2 regions of the Nonomuraea maheshkhaliensis genome follow, and region 1 is predicted to be linked to the other one. Evidence: predicted binding sites of a transcription regulator. Region 1 holds the regulator's gene; the other holds the start of a gene.

Region 1 (7,315 bases):
GCGCTTGCGGGCGCCACTCCGGCGTACCAGGACGACGACCGTGCCGGCGACGGCGGCCAGCAGGCCCGCGCCGGGCAGCAGGAACAGCCCCGCCAGCCCGCCGGTGACGCCGCCCAGGCTGGACAGGACGTCGCGGCCGACGCCGTAGCGGACGGTGGCCTGCTCCTGGTTGGTGCAGGTGAGCCGGTAGTCGCCCTTGGCCGGCGCGTTGATCACGAGGATCTCCTGCCAGACGGTGTCGCCCCAGGTGACGCTCTGGTTTCCGGGGACCTTGGCGAGCCTGGCCTGGCCGGGGCCGCCGGAGATGGCGCAGTCGTAGGAGATGCGGGCGTCGCTGGCGACGTAGACGGCGGGTTTGTCGGCCGGATCGACCGACACCGTGATGCTCTCGCCGGGCGCGAACGTCTTCGTCGGCGCCATGTCCGCCACGCTGCTCACCAGGCCGCCGCCGAACAGGGCCACGCCCGCCACCACGCACACCAGGAACACGCCCCAGGCGGCGGCGAGCCACCACAGGCTGGGCTTTATGGCTTTGGAGTCGATTCGTGGTGGAAATTGGGCCTGTTGGCCGTATTGTCCGTACTGGGGTGGCGGGCCGAACTGGGTGGGCTCACCGTACTGCGGCTGCTGCCCGTAGGGCGGAGGCTGTCCGTACGGGGGCTGCCGTCCCTGCGGCGGCGGCCCGTAAGGCGGTTGCCCGTACGGTGGCTGTCCGTACGGTGGCTGATCGGGGCCAGGGCCGGGTTGCGGCCCGGAAGGCGGGCCGGGTTGCGGCCCGGAAGGCGAGCCGGGTTGCGGTCCGTATTGAGGAGGTTGCGGCTGACCGTGGTGAGGCCCCTGCTCAGACGGGGGGCCGTACGGCGGGGGCTGAGAATCGTCGGTCATGCTCGCCAGTCTGAGGCCTGTCGCTCACACCACGCCAGCAGCAGGATGGGACCCGCTGTTATCGCACCTTGTGGGCGAGAGCCGTACACTTGGCACTCGGGAACACAGAGTGCTAGACACCGCGTTCCTGACAGAGACAGAGGCAGGAGGTGAGCACGTGCTCGACGAACGTAAGCTGGCTGTGCTCAGAGCCATTGTCGAAGACTACGTGTCCACCAACGAACCGGTGGGCTCCAAAGCGCTCGCCGAGCGCCACAACCTGAAGGTCTCCCCCGCGACGGTCAGAAACGACATGGCCGCGCTGGAGGAGGAGGGCTACATCACCCAGCCGCACACCAGCGCGGGCCGCGTGCCGACCGACAAGGGCTACCGCCTGTTCGTCGACCGGCTCTCGCAGGTGAAGCCGCTGTCCGGGGCCGAGCGCAGAGCCATCGAGACGTTCCTGGCCGGCGCGGTCGACCTCGACGACGTGGTCACCCGCACGGTCCGGCTGCTCGCGCAGCTGACCCGGCAGGTCGCGGTCGTGCAATATCCGACGCTGACCCGCTCGACGGTCAGGCACGTCGAGCTGGTCCCGCTGAGCGACCGGCGGGTCATGCTCGTGCTGATCACCAACACCGGCCGCGTCGAGCAGCGCGTGGTCGAGCTGCCCGAGGTGGTGGAGGACGCCCGCATCGCGCACCTGCGCGCGGTGCTCAACTCCTGCCTCGACGGCTGCGGCCTGAGCAGCGTGCCCGACCTGGTCGCCGACCTGCCCGAGCGGCTGCCCCTCGAAGACCGGCCCGTGGTGGCCACGGTCCTGTCGGTCCTGCTCGAGACGCTGGTCGAGCGGCACGACGAGAAGATCGTGTTCGCCGGCGCGGCCAACCTCGCCGGCGCCGACTTCACCACCGGCCTGCGCGACGTGCTGGAGGCGCTGGAGGAGCAGGTGGTCCTCATGCGGCTGCTCGGCGAGACAACCTCAGACACCCCGTCCGCGCTCACCGTGCGCATCGGCGCGGAAAACCCCTACCTGCGGGGGACATCCATCGTCGCGACCGGATACGGTTCTGGCGACAACCAACTGGCCCGGCTCGGCGTACTCGGGCCGACCAGGATGGACTATCCCGTGACGATGGGCGCCGTACGCGCGGTGGCACGCTACGTCAGCCAGATCCTGGCTGCATCATAAGAGGTCGATAAGTGGCAAACAGCGACTACTACGCCACCCTCGGGGTGCGCCGTGACGCGAGTCAGGACGAGATCAAGAAGGCCTACCGCCGTCTCGCCCGTGAGCTGCACCCCGACGTGAACCCCGATCCTGAGACCCAGGAGCGGTTCAAGGAGATCACGCAGGCCTACGAGGTGCTCTCCGACCCCAACAAGCGCCAGATGTACGACCTGGGTGGCGACCCCTTCGGCGGCGCGGGAGCGGGCGCGGGCGCCGCGGGCGGGTTCGGCGCGGGCTTCCCGTTCAGCGACATCATGGACGCCTTCTTCGGCACGGCCGCCGGCGCCCGCGGGCCGCGCTCACGCGCCCGCAGGGGCCGCAACGCCACCATCAGGGTGGAGCTCGACCTGCGCGAGACGGCGTTCGGCACCACCCGCGAGCTGGCCGTCGACACGGCCGTGCTGTGCGAGGTGTGCCACGGAGCCGGCGCCGCGCAGGGCACCCACCCCGACACCTGCGACATGTGCAACGGGCGCGGTGAGATCTCCCAGGTCACCCGCTCCTTCCTGGGCCAGGTCATGACCTCGCGGCCGTGCCCCCAGTGCGGTGGTTTCGGGACGATCATCCGCCACCCCTGCCAGGAGTGCTCAGGCGACGGCCGGGTGCGCACCCGCCGTACGATCAAGGTCCGCATCCCCGCCGGCGTCGAGGACGGCACCCACATCCAGCTCGCCGGCGAGGGGGAGGTCGGTCCAGGCGGCGGCCCGCCGGGAGACCTCTTCCTGGAGATCGTCGAGCGGGCCCACGAGATCTTCGAACGGCGCGGCGACGACCTCCACTGCACCGTGCAGATCCCGATGACGGCCGCCGCGCTGGGCACCGTGCTGGCGGTGGAGACGCTCGACGGCTCCGAGGAGGTCGACGTCCGCCCCGGCACCCAGTCCGGCCAGGTCATCACCATGTACGGCCGCGGCGTGCAGCGGCTCAACGAGTCCGGCAGGGGCGACCTGCTCATCCACGTCAACGTCGAGACGCCGACCCGCCTCGACACCGCCCAGGAAGAACTGCTCCGCGAGCTGTCCAGGCAGCGGGGTGAGGAGCGCCCGCCTGGCAAGTTCGCACCGGGTCAGCAGGGTTTTTTCTCCCGCCTGCGTGACGCGTTCAACGGCCGGTGACGGCGCCCGTCTTCCTGGCTGAGGCGCTCGACGGCCCCGAGCTGACGCTGGATGGGCCCGAGGGGCGGCACGCCGCCTCCGTACGACGGCTGCGCGCCGGTGAGCGGGTCGATCTGACCGACGGCGCCGGCACGGTGGCCGAGTGCGTCGTACGCGAGACGCTGAAGGACGCGCTCAGGCTCGACGTGCTGCGCCGCTACCGGGTCGAGGCGCCAGGGCCCCGGCTCGTCGTCGTCCAGGGGCTGCCCAAGGGTGACAGGGGCGAGCTGGCGGTCGAGATGATGACCGAGGCCGGGGTCGACGTGATCGTCCCGTGGTCGGCCGCGCGCAGCATCACCCAGTGGAAGGGTGACAAGGTCGCCAAGGCGCTCGGCCGGTGGCGTGCCACGGCTCGTGAGGCGGGCAAGCAGGCCCGCCGCTTCCACCTGCCCGAGGTGACCGACCTCGCCACCACGGCCCAGGTCGAACGGCTGCTCACCGGGGCGGACCTGGGCCTGGTGCTGCACGAGGAGGCGGCTGAGCCGCTGTCGAAGGTCTCGCTGCCCGCGAGCGGCGACATCGTGATGGTCGTGGGGCCTGAGGGCGGCGTCTCGGAGGACGAGCTCGCCCGGTTCGGGGCGGCCGGGGCGGCGCCGGTGCTGCTGGGGCCGACGGTGCTGCGTACGTCCACGGCGGGGGTCGCGGCGGCGGCCGTGCTGCTGAGCCGTACCGGACGCTGGTGAGGCCGCGCGAACCGCGCAGGCCGTGAGAGGAATCGCGCAGGCCGTGCGAGCGTGCCCGCGACGCTGCGGGCGGGGCATGGGGGTGTGACCGCGACGCTGCGGTCGTGACGATGTGCGGGTGGTCCGGCCGGCTCAGCCGGGTCAGGGCACCGTGGCGTCGGAGGTGTCCTGCAGCGGGCTGCCCAGTTCCGCGGGTGTCTCCATCGCGTCGTCTGACGGCGGGCACTCCTCGGGCGGGCAGGCCGTGGGCGGCGCGCTCGTCTCCTCCGACGTCGGCGTCGGAGTGGGCGTCGGTGACAGCGTAGGACAGTCGGCGGGAGGCTCGGCCTGCTCGGTCAGGGTCGAGGGGCAGTCGGTGGGCGTCGGGCTGGCCGACGGGGACGGCCTGCTGGTCGAGCCGGCCTTACGGCTGGTGCGCGGGGTCGGCGGCTTGGGGGTCTCGGGGATCACGACCGCGGGCGGGTCGCTGGTCCGCTCCGGCGGCGGAGGCTGCACGGAACGGGTGGTGGAGGAGTTGGAAGGAGCCTCGGAGGTCGTCTCGTTGTCGATGGGGGCGGCCGGAATCTGGTCGATGATCTGGGAGCGCAACGAGGGAACGGCCATCACGATCGTTCCCGCCACCAGCAGGGCGCTGGCGGCGGCCGCGCCCGCTCGCCACCAGAACAGATTGCGCACTCCACGCCGCTCGATGCGGCCACGGATGATCTCCAGTCCTTCCGGCGAGGGTACGACCGCGTCCGCCTCCGCGCGGAGCGCACGACGCAGGAGGTCGCCGTACTCGTCGGGGGGCTGGCTCATGACATCTTCTCCAGGACCGATCGCAACGCGGCCATACCACGTGCCGTGTGGCTCTTGACCGCGCCCTTGCTGATCCCCATGGCGTGGGCGATCTCAGCTTCGGACAGATCACCGTAGTAGCGTAGAACCAGTGCTTCTCTCTGTCGGGTCGGCAGGGCTCGTAACGCCTCGATGACGGCGGAGCGTTCCAGCTCGCCGATCGCGCCGTTCTCGGCGCTCGGGGCGTCAGGCAGGCCCTTGGGGGCGTATTTCTCGACGACCGCGCGGTGACGCAGCACGGACCGGGACCGGTTGACGACGGATTGACGCAGGTAGGCGAGTGCTTTGTCGGGGTCACGCAGTCTGCGCCAGGCGCCATGGATGGCGACGAACGCATCCTGCACGACTTCCTCGGCTGTTGCAATGTCGCGCACCAGCAACACGGCGAGACGTACCAATGACCGGAAGTGCGCGCTGTACAGCGCCGTCACGGCCATGTCGGCATCCCACCCGACCGGCACCGCCCCCATCGACCTGTCGGCCAGGAGGGTTTCGGTGGTCACATCAGTGGGACGCGCGGCCTTCCCAGAGGGTTTACGCTCTTCCGGTTCTTGAGGTTTCCCCGGTTCCTTAGGGTGCATTACCCAGTCGTGTCCTCGCCAGGTGGCGCTCGCCCGACCCTGAATCGTCTTCTTTTAGCTGTAGTGTCGCACACTCACCCTAACCTCGTTGATCTTCCTACGCACGACACAGCTGATTACCGATTCGCAACGGACTTGCCGGCGGTGAGCGCTCGATAGGGTGATCGGGTGAGCGATTGCCTCTTCTGCAAAATCGTCGCCAACGAGATTCCCGCTGAGATCGTCTACGAAACCGGCAGGACCCTCGCCTTCCGCGACGTGAATCCGCAGGCTCCCACGCACGTGCTCGTCATCCCGAAGGAGCACCACGCCGACGCCGCGGCGCTGGCCGCGGCCGACGACGGGCTCGCCGACGAGGTGCTGAAGTCGGCGCACGAGGTGGCCGTGCTGGACGGGGTGTCCGGAAGCGGCTATCGCATCGTGTTCAACACCGGGGCGGGCGCCGGGCAGACCGTCTTCCACGTCCACGCCCACGTCCTGGGCGGGCGCGATCTGGGCTGGCCGCCCGGATAACGGACACCTCCGGCCTCAGGTGGTGATATTGGCGCGAGCAATCGGCCAGGTCCCGGCTACGATGGGCGGAGAAGCACACCGAAAGAGACCGGGAGGCATCAGGCCGCTGGCCTGCCCATGTCCGAACTACACGAATCCCGACGCACAGCACCTCCTTCGCGCACTCAGGCGAAGGTGCTGATTCCGGACGAATACCCGATGGTCAGCCTCCTGGGCTCCCGTGACGAGCTGCTCCGCGTCATCGAGGGTGCCTTCAGGGCCGACATCCACGTGCGTGGCAACGAGATCACCGTCACCGGCAGCCCCGATGAGAGCGGTGCCGTCGTGCGCCTCTTCGAGGAGCTCGTCGAGATCCTGCGCAGCGGCGGTGAGCTCACCCCCGACGCGGTCGAGCGCAGCATCGCCATGCTGCGCATGACCTCCGACCGTCCAGCCGAGGTGCTCTCCCTCGACATCCTCTCCTCGCGCGGGCGGACCATCCGCCCCAAGACCGTCAACCAGAAGCGCTACGTCGACGCGATCGACAACCACACGGTCGTGTTCGGCATCGGCCCGGCCGGCACCGGCAAGACCTATCTCGCGATGGCCAAGGCCGTGCGGGCGCTGCAGGAGAAGCGGGTCAACCGCATCATCCTCACCCGGCCGGCGGTCGAGGCCGGTGAGCGGCTCGGCTTCCTGCCCGGCACGCTCTACGAGAAGATCGACCCCTACCTGCGCCCGCTCTACGACGCCCTGCACGACATGGTCGACCCCGACTCCATCCCCAAGCTCATGGCCGCGGGCACGATCGAGGTCGCGCCGCTGGCGTACATGCGCGGCCGCACCCTCAACGACGCCTTCATCATCCTCGACGAGGCGCAAAACTCCTCGGCCGAGCAGATGAAGATGTTCCTCACCCGGCTGGGATTCAACTCCAAGATCGTGGTGACGGGCGACGTCACCCAGGTCGACCTGCCCTCGGGCACGGTCAGCGGCCTGCGGGTGGTGCAGGAGATCCTGGAGGGCATCCCCGACATCCACTTCGCCCGCCTGAGCAGCGCCGATGTGGTCCGGCACAAGCTGGTCAGCGAGATCGTCGACGCCTACGGGCGCTACGATGCCACGCAGGCCGCCCAGGAGCCGAAGGCGATCCAGCAGCGGGGGAAGCGACGGCCATGAGCATCGAGATCAACAACGAGTCCGGGGTAGGGGTCGACGAGGAGAGCATCGCCGCCCTGGCCGCTCACGTGCTCGCCGAGATGGGCATCAACCCGCTCGCCGAGCTGTCCATCGTGGTCGTCGACGAGGACGCCATGGCCGAGCTGCACGAGAAGTGGATGGGCGAGCCCGGCCCGACCGACGTGCTGGCGTTCCCGATGGACGAGCTGCGTCCAGGGGGCGGCGCGCGCGGCGAGGGCGACGGTCCCGCCGATCCGGCCCTGCTCGGTGACGTCGTGCTCTGCCCGCAGGTCG
Region 2 (7,315 bases), on a different contig from region 1:
TCGGCCGGGCGGTCAAGGCCGCCAAGTCGGATCTGTCGCCGGAGGAGCAGGAGCTGCTGATCTGGCGCAAGCCGTACCGGAGCTGGAAGTCGGCGAAGTGGTCCGCCGCGGACGCCGCGCTCCTCGACGAGCTGGGCGACCTCATGGAGCGCACGCCGTCGCTCGGCCACCTCGTGGTGGACGAGGCCCAGGACCTGTCCGAGATGCAGTTGCGCGCGCTCGGGCGGCGCTGCCGCAACGGCTCGGCCACCGTGCTGGGCGACCTGGCCCAGGGCACGACGCCGTGGTCCACCACCTCGTGGGAGTCGGTGCTGCGCCACCTCGGGCAGGGCGAGGGCGAGGTGACGGAGCTGACGCTGGGCTTCCGCGTGCCGCGCGAGGTGCTCGACTACGCCGCCCGGCTGCTTCCCTCCATCGCGCCCGCCCTGGCCGCCCCGCGCTCGCTGCGCCCCGGCCTCGGCTCGCTCACCGTGAGCGAGGGCGGCTCGGTGGCGCGGGCCGCCGAGGAGGCGCTGGCCAAGGAGGGCTCGATCGGGGTCATCGTCCCCGACGCGCTGATCGACGAGGTCTCGCGGGCCCTGGCGGAGCTCCCCCACGCCGTGCTCGACCCCGACGCCGCCCAGGAGCACCGCCTGCTGATCGTGCCCGCCACGCTGGCCAAGGGTCTGGAGTACGACCACGTCATCGTGGTCGAGCCGGCCGACATCGTCGCCGCCGAGCCCAGGGGCCTGGCCCGGCTGTACGTCGTGCTGACCCGCGCGGTGACCTCCCTGACGGTCCTGCACGACAAGGCGCTCCCGGCGCAGCTGACGGCGTGAGAGCGGTGGGCACGGCCGCTTCTAGGATGGCTGGGCAAGCAGCTCTCAACCTAGGAGGATGCCGTGCCCGCACCGCTTCCACACGAATACCTGCCGTCGGTTCCCGCGCTCACGGTCGAGAGTGACGACCTCCAGGACGGCGCCAGGCTCGCCGACCTCCACGTCTTCAACGACTGGGGCATGACAGGCGGGAACCAGTCTCCCCACCTGCGCTGGTCCGGTGCTCCCGAGGGCACCCGGAGCTACGCCGTCACCTGCTACGACCCCGACGCCCCCACCGGCAGCGGCTTCTGGCACTGGGTGCTGTCCGACCTGCCCGCCTCGGTGACGGAGCTGCCCGCGGGCGCGGGCAGCGCTCCCGACTTCAAGGGCCTGCCCGAGGGGGCCGCGCACGCGCGCAACGACTACGGCACGAAGGCGTACGGCGGCGCCGCCCCGCCTCCCGGCGACCCGCACCGCTACGTCTTCACGGTCCACGCGCTCGGCGTCGACCGGCTGGGCGTCGACAGCGACGCCAGCCCGGCGGTGGTGGGCTTCAACATCACCGCCAACACCCTGGCCCGCGGCCACATCGTCGCCCTCTACGGCGTCTGACCGCGAGACACATGAAAGCGCCCCGCCACGGCGGCGGGGCGCTTTTCGGGCCGGCGATCGTCACCGCCGGCGACCTCGTGTGTCAGCCGGGCCCGGCCACCGGCGGCCGAAGCCGGACGGGTCCGGCCGCGGGCCGGGCGGCCTCAGTCGGTCAGCCAGCCCTGCGGGCAGGCTGGCCGCGGGCCGGGCGGCCTCAGTCGGTCAGCCAGCCCTGCGGGCAGGCCATGAGCTGCGGGAGCAGCGCGTCGAGCACCGTGAGCCCGGTCTGCGAGTTGGGCAGGCAGATCGGCCCCTGCAGCTCACGCAGCAGGGGGATGTCGTTCAGCGACAGGGCGCTCCGCTCGGCGAAGGCCGGGACGGCCGGGGCGGTGGTGGCGGCGACGAGAGCCAGGGCGGCGACGCCGAAAATGCGCTTGCTGCGAGAAAGCATCCTCTTACTCCTTTGTACAGGCGGTGTGGTGGCACCACCCTTCCTCACTTGGAGTAGCCGAGCAATTGTGAAACGTAATGGCAGTCAAACAAAACAAGAGCGGCCCGGAAAAGCCCGGACCGCTCTTCGTTCTTACGACGAGAAAAGACCTAGAAGTCCATGTCGCCGCCGCCGGGCATGCCGGCCGGCGCAGCGGGGGTCTTCTCGGGCTTCTCGGCGATGACGGCCTCGGTGGTGAGGAAGAGCGCCGCGATGGAAGCGGCGTTCTGCAGCGCGGAGCGCGTCACCTTGGCCGGGTCGAGGATGCCCACCTCGAACATGTTGACGTAGTCGCCGGTCGCGGCGTTGAGGCCCTCACCCGGGGTGAGGTTGCGCACGCGCTCGACCACGACGCCGCCCTCAAGGCCGGCGTTGACCGCGATCTGCTTGAGCGGCTCCTCCAGCGCCTTCTTGACGATGGCGGCACCGGTGGCCTCGTCGCCCGTCAGCTCCAGCTTGTCGAACGCCTTGGCGCCGGCCTGCAGCAGGGCCACGCCACCGCCGGGGACGATGCCCTCCTCGACGGCCGCCTTGGCGTTGCGCACGGCGTCCTCGATGCGGTGCTTGCGCTCCTTGAGCTCGACCTCGGTCGCGGCGCCGGCCTTGATCACGGCCACGCCGCCGGCCAGCTTGGCCAGGCGCTCCTGCAGCTTCTCGCGGTCGTAGTCGGAGTCGGTGCGCTCGATCTCGGCGCGGATCTCGTTGACCCGGCCCGCGATCTGCTCGGCGTCACCGGCGCCGTCGACGATCGTGGTCTCGTCCTTGGTGACGACCACCTTGCGGGCGCGGCCCAGCAGGTCGAGGGTGGCGGTCTCGAGCTTGAGGCCGACCTCCTCGGCGATGACCTGACCGCCGGTCAGGATCGCGATGTCGTTGAGCATGGCCTTGCGGCGGTCGCCGAAGCCCGGGGCCTTGACCGCGACCGAGCGGAACAGGCCGCGGATCTTGTTGACGACCAGGGTGGCCAGGGCCTCGCCCTCGACGTCCTCGGCGATGATCAGCAGCGGCTTGCCGGACTGCACGACCTTGTCGAGCAGCGGCAGCAGGTCCTTGTTGGCCGAGACCTTGCTGTTGACGATCAGGATGTACGGGTCTTCGAGCACGGCCTCCATGCGGTCGGAGTCGGTCACGAAGTACATCGACGTCATGCCCTTGTCGAAGCGCATGCCCTCGGTGAGCTCAAGCTCAAGGCCGAAGGTGTTGCTCTCCTCGACGGTGATGACGCCTTCCTTGCCGACCTTGTCCATCGCCTCGGCGATGAGCGAGCCGATCTCGGGGTCGGCGGCGGAGATGGAGGCGGTGGAGGCGATCTGCTCCTTGGTCTCCACGTCCTTGGCCAGCTTGGAGAGCTCCTCGCTGACGCGCTCGACGGCCGCCTCGATGCCCTTCTTCAGGGCCATCGGGTTGGCGCCGGCGGCGACATTGCGCAGACCCTCGCGCACCAGCGCCTGGGCGAGCACGGTGGCGGTGGTGGTGCCGTCACCCGCGACGTCGTCGGTCTTCTTGGCGACTTCCTTGACCAGCTCGGCGCCGATCTTCTCCCAAGGGTCCTCGAGCTCGATCTCCTTGGCGATGGACACACCGTCGTTGGTGATCGTGGGAGCGCCCCACTTCTTCTCCAGCACGACGTTGCGGCCCTTGGGACCCAAGGTCACCTTGACGGCGTCGGCGAGCTGGTTCATACCGCGCTCGAGACCGCGCCGGGCGTCCTCGTCAAACGCGATCATCTTGGCTGCCATAAGGCTAGACCTCCCAGATACAGGGTGGCTTGTCGTGGACCGAGCCGACGCCCGCGACGGCATGGGCCCGCATCTCCGTTCGGCAGACCCCATCGTCTCGATCCGATGTTGGCACTCTGCTGCACAGAGTGCCAACGAACTGTTTAGCACTCTACCCTGCCGAGTGCAAGCGAACGCACCCGCGCCGGATGTTCCTCCCCAGGTCGGAAGTCAGTACGGCGAGCCGCCCGAAGCAGCTCGCCGCACGCGAGTCGACGATTGAGAGGTGACGGTTCGCACGGACTGCGCTGCCGTGCGAGCCCGCCCGGTGCATACCAGTTGACGTGACCTCAGACCGTGCGGACGGACTCCGCCTGCGGCCCCTTCTGGCCCTGCGTGATCTCGAACTCGACGCGCTGACCCTGTTCGAGAGAGCGGTACCCGTCCATCATGATCGCTGAGTAATGGACGAATACATCCTTACCACCGTCTACCGCGATGAAGCCGTAGCCCTTGTCCGCGTTGAACCACTTGACGGTGCCCTGCGCCACTTCCGACTCCTCTTACTGGTCTCTCAGATCTCGCCCATTCCTCCGCGAGGCCTGTAATCGCCTGACATAACTGAAAATCATGCAGACGATCGCCCTCGACCATACCTGTGGCACGGGGTTTGGCAACAGAGTCAATCTGCAAACCAGGTATTTCTTCGCAGCGAAGCTCGTACAACGTTGAATTAGCCCTGGAAAAGCAGAAGGCGCCCACAAGGGGCGCCTTCCACGATCGGGGATGCCGCGGCACTCAGCCGCCGGCGACCGCGGGGATGATGGAGATCTGCGTGCCCTCTGGGGCGGGAGTGTCGAGACCCTGGGCGAAACGGACGTCCTCTTCCCCAACATAAACGTTGACGAAACGTCGAATCTTGCCCGATTCATCCAGAATTCTCGCGCCGATGCCGGGGTAGTCGGAGTCCAGCTTGGCGAGCACGTCACGAAGAGTCGCGCCTTCGCCACTCACTTCGGCGTTGCCCCCGGTGTACGTGCGCAGAATGGTGGGAATCCGCACAGAAACGCTCATGGTAAATGTCGCCTTTCCTGGTTGTCAGACAGTCGCGCGGAACGCGTCGAGGGAGGGCCGGATCACGGCCGTGGGCGCGGCGTCGTCGCTGATGGCGTCGAGGGTCTTGAGCCCGTCGCCGGTGTTCAGCACCACGGTCTCGGCCTCGGGATCGAGCCTGCCGCTCTCGGCCAGCTTCTTCAGCACGCCGACGGTCACCCCGCCCGCGGTCTCGGCGAAGACCCCCTCGGTCGAGGCGAGCAGCTTGATGGCGGCCACGATCTCGGCGTCCGTGACGTCCTCGACGGCTCCTCCGGTGCGTCGTGCGATGTCCAGCACGTAGGGACCGTCGGCCGGGTTGCCGATGGCCAGTGACTTGGCGATGGTGTCGGGCTTGACCGGCTGGACGACGTCGTGACCGGCCTTGTACGCGGCCGACACCGGCGAGCAGCCTTCGGCCTGCGCCCCGAAGATCTTGTAGGGCGTGTCCTCGACCAGCCCCAGCCGGATCAGCTCCTTGAAGCCCTTGTCGATCTTGGTGAGCTGGGAGCCCGAGGCGATGGGGATGACGATCTGCTCGGGCAGCCGCCAGCCGAGTTGCTCGGCGATCTCGTACGCGAGCGTCTTGGAGCCCTCGGCGTAGTAGGGCCGCAGGTTGACGTTGACGAAGCCCCACTTGTCGCCCATGGGGTCGCCGATCAGCTCGGAGCAGAACCGGTTGACCTCGTCGTAGGTGCCGTCGATCGCGATCAGCCGGCCACCGAACACGCGGGCCATGGCGATCTTCGCGGCTTCGAGGTTGGCCGGGATGAACACGCACGCGTCGAGCCCGGCCCGCGCCGCGGCGGCGGTGACCGCGCCCGCGAGGTTGCCCGTGGAGGAGCAGGAGAGCGTGTGGAAACCGAAGTTGCGCGCCGCCTCGACGGCCATGGCGACCACGCGGTCCTTGAAGGAGTGGGTGGGGTTTCCCGAGTCGTCCTTCACGTACAGGGATTTGAGTCCCAGTGACTTGCCGAGGTTTCCGGCCTTGACCAATTTGGTCCAGCCGGGGTTCATATTCGGCTTTTCGGTCACGTCAGCCGGGACAGGGAGGAGCTTGCGGTAACGCCAGATGTTGGCCGGGCCGGACTCGATGTCCGCCCGGGTCACCGTGCCGAAGTCGTAGGCCGCCTCAAGCGGCCCGAAACACTCCAGACAGGCGAAGCTGGGACCCAGGGGGTAACGCGCGCCGCACTCGCGGCAGGACAGACCGACAGCAGGACCAAAGTCGAGCGACATGAAGCGAGGCCTTCCCTCATCTTCGCCCACGGCCACCTTGACCGCGAACCGGAATTGGCACCTAGTCCCGGTCGGCCTCGCCAGGTCGCGAGTCGAAAGCCGGGAGGGTTGCCGGGGCTTCGCAGGGCCGGTCCCTCCACCCCTCTGGATGAGCAATATGAAGTTGTTGAACTGGACTCTACCCGCTCAAGTGGCCGAAACTTCCACCCGTCTCACCATGTGGGACGGTTGGTCTCAGCGATAATCCTCGCCCAGGACGCCCTGCACGTACTTGCGCGCCTGGTGGATGCGGGACTTCGCGGTGCCGAGCGGAATGCCGAGCTGCTCGGCCACCTCGTTGTAGTCGAGCTGGACGATGTCGCGCAGCACCAGCGCCTGCGCCAGGTCGGGCTTGTCGGCCTCCAGCGCCTCCATCGCGTCGAGCAGGTCGAGCCGCGAGCCCGCGATCACGCTGACCCGCCGCACGTCCGGCTTCTGCATGGGCAGCTCGTCCGAGCTCTGCTCGGCCGCCCTGCGCTTGAGCGTCCGGTACGTCGTCCGCGCGCAGTTGGCGGTCACGATGTGCAGCCAGGTGCTGAACCTGGCCCGCCCCTCGAAGCGGCCGATGTTGCGCGCCACGGCCAGCAACGTATCTTGCGAGGCCTCTTCCGCATCCTGGTGATAGGGGAGGATTCGGGCGCAGTGGCGCAGCACGTCAGGCTCGATCCGCGCCAGGAGCTCGCCAAGTGCGCGATGGTCTCCTCCGGCCGCGGAGCGGGCGAGTTCCTCGGTTAGCTCATCAAGCGCCATAGATGGGATCCTATGTTTGTGATCGATGGGAGCCTAGTTGACTTCCTCGCCCCGCCGCACGCGAGATGGCGCGGTCCGCGCGTCAATCCCGCGACTCGTGACCGAGGATGTCCATGAACAGCGTCCTGCTCGCCTCCAACAGAGGCCCGGTCTCCTTCACCGTCTCCGACGACGGCGAGCTGACCATGCGGCGCGGCGGCGGCGGGCTCGTCTCGGGCCTGTCGGGCGTGGCCAAGGACGACGGCGTGCTGTGGGTCTGCGCCGCGCTGTCCGACGGCGACCGCAGCGCCGTGCGCCTGGCCTCCGGCGGCCGCATCGACCAGGCCGGCTACGACACGGGCCCGCTGCGCATGCTCGACATCGCGCCCGCCGTCTTCCACCGCGCCTACAACGCCGTGGCCAACTCCACCCTGTGGTTCGTCAACCACCTGCTCTACGACATCCCCAACACGCCCAACTTCGGCACGCGGTTCGAGCGCGAGTGGGAGTCCTACCGCGACTACAACGGGGCGTTCGCGCTGGCGCTGGCCGAGGAGGCCGGCCACGGCGCCCGCGTGATGGTGCAGGACTACCACCTTACGCTGGCCCCCGCCATG

What was found. Region 1 encodes HrcA, which represses chaperone genes, less so after heat shock. Its sites were predicted from a motif close to TTGGCACTCTCNNNNNGAGAGTGCCAA; they were not measured.
Region 2: a site for HrcA is predicted at 3,729-3,755, ahead of groL (chaperonin GroEL). Genes of this name have one in related genera too.

The regions. Positions count from the first base shown of each region.
Region 1 is NZ_BAAAMU010000024.1:99,352-106,666, reverse strand. Features, by position in the region: gene ABFX54_RS18755 (hypothetical protein) at 1-489, opposite strand, end outside; gene hrcA (heat-inducible transcriptional repressor HrcA) at 1,043-2,056, shown strand; gene dnaJ (molecular chaperone DnaJ) at 2,068-3,210, shown strand; gene ABFX54_RS18740 (16S rRNA (uracil(1498)-N(3))-methyltransferase) at 3,207-3,932, shown strand; gene ABFX54_RS18735 (hypothetical protein) at 4,074-4,730, opposite strand; gene ABFX54_RS18730 (SigE family RNA polymerase sigma factor) at 4,727-5,239, opposite strand; gene ABFX54_RS18725 (histidine triad nucleotide-binding protein) at 5,519-5,863, shown strand; gene ABFX54_RS18720 (PhoH family protein) at 5,981-7,021, shown strand; gene ybeY (rRNA maturation RNase YbeY) at 7,018-7,315, shown strand, end outside.
Region 2 is NZ_BAAAMU010000072.1:33,244-40,558, reverse strand. Features, by position in the region: gene ABFX54_RS36385 (HelD family protein) at 1-818, shown strand, start outside; gene ABFX54_RS36380 (YbhB/YbcL family Raf kinase inhibitor-like protein) at 882-1,412, shown strand; gene ABFX54_RS36375 (hypothetical protein) at 1,606-1,842, opposite strand; gene groL (chaperonin GroEL) at 1,992-3,620, opposite strand; gene ABFX54_RS36365 (cold-shock protein) at 3,950-4,150, opposite strand; gene ABFX54_RS36360 (MoaD/ThiS family protein) at 4,398-4,673, opposite strand; gene thrC (threonine synthase) at 4,698-5,930, opposite strand; SAM riboswitch class I at 5,944-6,085, opposite strand; gene ABFX54_RS36350 (RNA polymerase sigma factor) at 6,165-6,719, opposite strand; gene ABFX54_RS36345 (alpha,alpha-trehalose-phosphate synthase (UDP-forming)) at 6,827-7,315, shown strand, end outside.